2 regions of the Tessaracoccus luoxuelianae genome follow, and region 2 is predicted to be linked to the other one. Evidence: riboswitches for the same ligand, from Rfam matches in the RefSeq annotation. Region 2 holds a riboswitch; the other holds the start of a gene.

Region 1 (2,381 bases), 1.0 Mb from region 2:
CACGGTCAGCCCGTCGTCGGCCGACAGCCCCAGCCCGGCGCCTCCCATCACCTCAAGCGGGTAGGTCTGGTAGCTGGTGGCGAACGTGCGCAGGTCCTGCCCGTTCGCGGCCGCCACCATCGCCTCGTCGGCGGAGGCGAACACGACGTGCTCCTCGCGGGCCAGGACGGCGCCGAACACGTCCTCCTGCTGCCCGTGGTGACGCAGCGTCACGTCCAACCCGTGCTTGGCGAAGATGCCCTGCGCCACACCCAGGTAGAAGGCGCTGAACTGCACGTTGGGAATGTAGGTGAGGCCCACGGTGAGCGTGCCGTTGGCGAGCATGCTGCCGCTTGCGGTAGGTGTGGGGGTGGCTTCGGGCTGGGAGGAGCAGGCGGCGAGGCCGGCTGCGCCGGCCACGGCGAGGCCGCTCAGGAAGAGGGAACGTCGGGTGATCATGTGGTTTCTCCTTGGAGTCTTGCGACCGCGGCGCGTTCAGCGACGAGGACGAGGCCGTGCAGGGTCAGTGAGGTGAGGCTGATCCAGGCGACGACGGCGAACAGGCCCGCTGTATCCGCCGCCTCCCGGGTGAGGGTGAGGAGCGTGCCCAGTCCGGCTCCGCCCATGACGAGCTCGCCGACGACGGCGCCGGTCATGGTGAGGACCACGCCGCCGCGGACGCCGGCGAGGATGGCGGGGGCCGCCATCGGTCCCTCGACGTGCATCAGCCGCTGCCTGGCGCTGGCGCCGTCGAGGAGCGCGTTCTCGACCACCCGCATGTCGAGGGATCGGAGTCCCACCACCGTGGTGGTGATCATCGGGAAGAACGCGATGATGGCGCACAGCACCGCGATGGGCACGGTGCCGTAGCCGATCCACAGCACCAGCAGCGGCGCGATGGCCACGAGCGGAATGGTCTGCGAGATGGCGACGAACGGCTCGACGACGGCGGCCAGGAGCCGCGAGTGGGTGATCACCACGCCGAGCGGGATCGCCACGGCGATGGCCATGAACGCGCCGAGCAGGGCGGCTCCCAGGGTGGGGGCGAGGTAGCGCCAGGCCACGCCGGTGGTTGCCTGGGTCACCATCCGCGCCACCACGTCGACGGGGTTGGGCAGGTAGAGGGGGGCGACGAGGCCGGTGGCGGTGACAGCCCACCACAGCAGGCCCACCAGCGCGAAGGAAGCGAGCGTCGTCCGCCGCCGCCCCGCTGCGGGCCGGGTGCGGGCGGGGTAGGCGGACCACACGCCGAGATGCGCGAGGGTGCGCGCCCGTCGCCGCTCCTGGATGGTCATCGTCCCGGTCCTTCGTCTCAGGTCCCGGGGTACGCGCAGGCACGACGGCTGAATGCGCGCACGAAAGTGCGCACGCCGTCGCGCACGCGTGCTCCTCCCATCCAGACTCTACTGTCGGTCTCGGAATTTCACCGAGTCAACCCTTCGGCCCTGATGGGCCTCGGGGGTCGCGGACTATCACCGCCGGTTCGGACTTACACCGACCCCGGAACACGTTTGCACAGATGGTAGCACCGGAGAACCGGCACACCGCCGCCGGTCTCGGGCTCAGCTCTCCCAGAAGACGGCGTCCACCACGTCCGAGGCGCGGCGTAGCAGCCGGCGGGTGTCGTCGACCAGCTGAGAGGCCGCCCTGGGGCCGTAGCCCAGGAGGACCGAGACGGCGGCCAGCTCGCGCACGTCTGCGGGCAGTGCGTCGCTGGCGCGGCCGCGCACAAGCATCACCGCGTCCCGCAGCCGGCTCGCCCTCACCCACGCCTGCTCCAGGCGCTCGGCCTGAGGCTGCTCCAGCAGCTCCAACCGGGCCAGGAGGCGCAGCGCGCCGAGGGTGGAGGTGGTGCGGAGCCCCGGGTGGGCGTACGCGTGCTGTAGCTGGAGCAGCTGAATGGTCCACTCCACGTCCGAGAGGCCACCGGGGCCGAGCTTGAGGTGCCGCTCCCGCGGCACCCCCTTGGGGATGCGTTCGGTCTCCATCCGGGACTTCAGCTTGCGGATGTCGGTGACCTGCTCGGGCCGGAGCCCACCGACGGGATACCGGAAGCCGTCCAGCGCGGACAGCACCTGCTCGGCGAGGGCGCGGTCTCCGGCACCGGGCCGGGCGCGCAGCAGCATCTGCGCCTCCCAGGTCGAGGCCCATTTGGCGTAGTAGGCGGCATACGACGACACGGTTCTCACCTGCGGTCCGCCCTTGCCCTCGGGTCTGAGGTCCGTGTCGACGACCAGCCCCGGGTCGGGCCCCGGCTTGCCGATGATGTCGGAGGCGAGGCGGACCAGCTCGGTGGCGCGGGTGAGGTCCTCCCCCTCGACGCCGTCGGGAACCACAAAGATGCAGTCGGCGTCCGAGGAGTAGGACATCTCGCTTCCGCCCCACCGGCCCACCGCGATGAC
Region 2 (2,381 bases):
ATGGTGCCGATGCCGAGGTCGCCGACGACCGGGCTGCCAGCTCCGAGAAGGGCCGGCGCGATGTAGGCGACGATCTCGTCGATCAGGGCCTCGCGGAGGAAAGCTGCCGCAAGCGTGGGACCGCCCTCGAGCAGCACATGCCTGCGCCCGCGCCGGTGAAGCTCGGCCAGGGCCGAGTGCGGGTCGCGGGTGGGGAGGTGGATCGAGTCGGCGGCGCCGTCGAGCACGCGGCTTCCGGGGTGGGGTTTCCGCAGCCCCATGACCACCCGCAGTGGCTGGATGTCCGCCAGGGTCCCGGCGGAGTCGCGGATCGTCAGGTGTGGGTCGTCGATGGTTACGGTGCCGGTCCCGGCGAGGATCGCGTCGCAACGTGCACGCAGCCGGTGGGCGTCGGCACGTGCGGCCCTCGACGACACCCAGCGCGAAGTGCCGTCAGAGGCCGAGGTCCGCCCGTCGAGCGTTGAGGCGAACTTCCAGGAGACGTAGGGTCGGCCGCGGCTCACGGCGATGCCCCATGCCTTGTTGAGGGCTGCCGCCTCGTCAGCAAGGAGTCCTCCGGCAACGTCGATGCCCGCGTCACTCAACCGCCGGGCACCGCCCGACGCCTCGGGGTTGGGATCCTCCTGCGCGAAGACGACCCGCCGCACGCCGGCCGCTATCAGAGCTTCCGTGCAGGGGCCTGTGCGCCCGGTGTGGTTGCATGGCTCAAGGGTGACCACGGCGGTGGCGCCATGGGCACGCACCCCCGCGGCGGTCAGGGCGTCGACCTCGGCGTGTGGTGTGCCCGCTCCCCGATGGTGACCCTCAGCGATTGTGCGCCCGTCGGGTGTGAGGAGCACGCAGCCGACGCGAGGGTTGGGGCCGTGCGGCGCGTCTTCTGCAGCCGCCAGCTGCAGTGCCCGCGTCATAGCGCTCTGTTCGGCCGGTGATTCGTGCACGGTGCCCGCTGTCCTCTTCGGGCGCGCTCCGGGGGTACACGACCAAGCGGCAGGTACGCTGCCGCTGACCGCTGCGTGCGCTTCCCATCCGGACTTTAACCGTCGGTCCAGGAGTTCCACCTGGTCAACCGGCCAACGAGTTGGCCGGGTCGCGGACTGTCACCGCCGGTGCGGAATTTCACCGCCCCCAGAGCACGCAATGTGTGTTGGGCCAACAATGCACGGCCCGGCGGTGGCAGTCAATCCGTGATGGCTGGTCAGGCCTCGTCTATCCTGGCCCGACGGCGGGGTCATGAGCCGGCTCGACGCCGTGGCCCGGAGCGGGGTCGGGGACGGGGCCGCTGTGCTTGGGGGGGGCGTGCGATTCCCGTGCGGGGCCGACGGTGAGCGCCGCGATGCCGGTCGTGATGGGCACCGCGAGGATCAGCCCGATGGCCGAGGCGAACGTCCGCACGCCCTCCCCGGCGAACAGCTCGAGCCCGAACAGGTCCAGCGGCTCCCGGGTGGTGAAGAACAGCAGCAGCAGGATGGTCAGGGCGCCACCGGCGTAGGCGAACACGATGGTGTAGATGGTGGACGCGATGTGGTCCCGCCCGATCCGCATCCCCGCCGAGAACACCTTCGCCCGCGTCCACTCCGGCGCGGCGGCACGCAGCTCCCACACGGCCGAGGCCTGCGTGATTGTCACGTCGTTGAGCACGCCCAGGCCGCCGATGATGATGCCCACCATCAGCAGTTCCTGGAAGTTGATGCCTGGGGCGAGTTGGGCCAGGTCGTACTCGTTCTCCTCGGCGAAGCCTGACAGGCGTGCCGCGCTGACGGCGATCGTCCCCAGCGTGGTGGTGACGGCGAGGCCGAGAAGGGTGCCGGCCAGCGCCGCCGACGTGCGCATCGACACCCCGTGGGCCACGTAGAGGACGATGAACATGATCACCGTGGACCCGGACAGCGCCACCGCCATTCCCGGCTTCCCGACGATGATGGCCGGCAGCATGAAGCCCAGCAGGATCCCGCCGGCGATGACCAGCCCCACCAGCGCGAACAGCCCGCGCCAGCGCGCCACCGCGACCACCGCCACAGTGAACAGTACTGCCATCGTGAGGAGCACCGGCAGTCTGTTGATGCCGTTGAACGCGTAGTGGATGCCGTCAGAGGTGGGCACGCGCGCCACCTCGATGGTGTCTCCGGCTCGCAACCCGTTGTGCACGTTGGGGCCGGTGAGCTCGACGGCAGCCTGCTCGCCGGCGTCCGGACCTGAGGTGAGCGTGACGGTGGCGGTCATGCACGCCGCCGTCCCCGTCGGCGTCTCGACGGAGGACTCGCACCCGTCCACGATCGAGTCGATGGTGGCCTGCTCGTAGGTGACCCCCGGGGCGTCGGAGATCTTGTTGAGCGCCGCGGACACCTCGCTCTGGCTGGGCCACAGCCAGATCAGCCCGGCGA

The links. A riboswitch is a leader RNA that binds a small molecule or an ion and turns the genes downstream of it on or off. The one in region 2 is predicted to bind FMN.
Region 1: linked by a shared signal. The riboswitch ahead of ACX1D1_RS06945 (ABC transporter permease) and the one ahead of ribD (bifunctional diaminohydroxyphosphoribosylaminopyrimidine deaminase/5-amino-6-(5-phosphoribosylamino)uracil reductase RibD) in region 2 are both predicted to bind FMN.

What each region holds. Positions count from the first base shown of each region.
Region 1 covers NZ_CM137013.1:1,565,808-1,568,188, reverse strand. Annotated here, with positions in the region: gene ACX1D1_RS06950 (ABC transporter substrate-binding protein) at 1-438, opposite strand, end outside; gene ACX1D1_RS06945 (ABC transporter permease) at 435-1,274, opposite strand; FMN riboswitch at 1,360-1,491, opposite strand; gene ACX1D1_RS06940 (bifunctional [glutamine synthetase] adenylyltransferase/[glutamine synthetase]-adenylyl-L-tyrosine phosphorylase) at 1,542-2,381, opposite strand, start outside.
Region 2 covers NZ_CM137013.1:519,102-521,482, forward strand. Annotated here, with positions in the region: gene ribD (bifunctional diaminohydroxyphosphoribosylaminopyrimidine deaminase/5-amino-6-(5-phosphoribosylamino)uracil reductase RibD) at 1-908, opposite strand, end outside; FMN riboswitch at 1,010-1,138, opposite strand; gene ACX1D1_RS02125 (YibE/F family protein) at 1,207-2,381, opposite strand, start outside.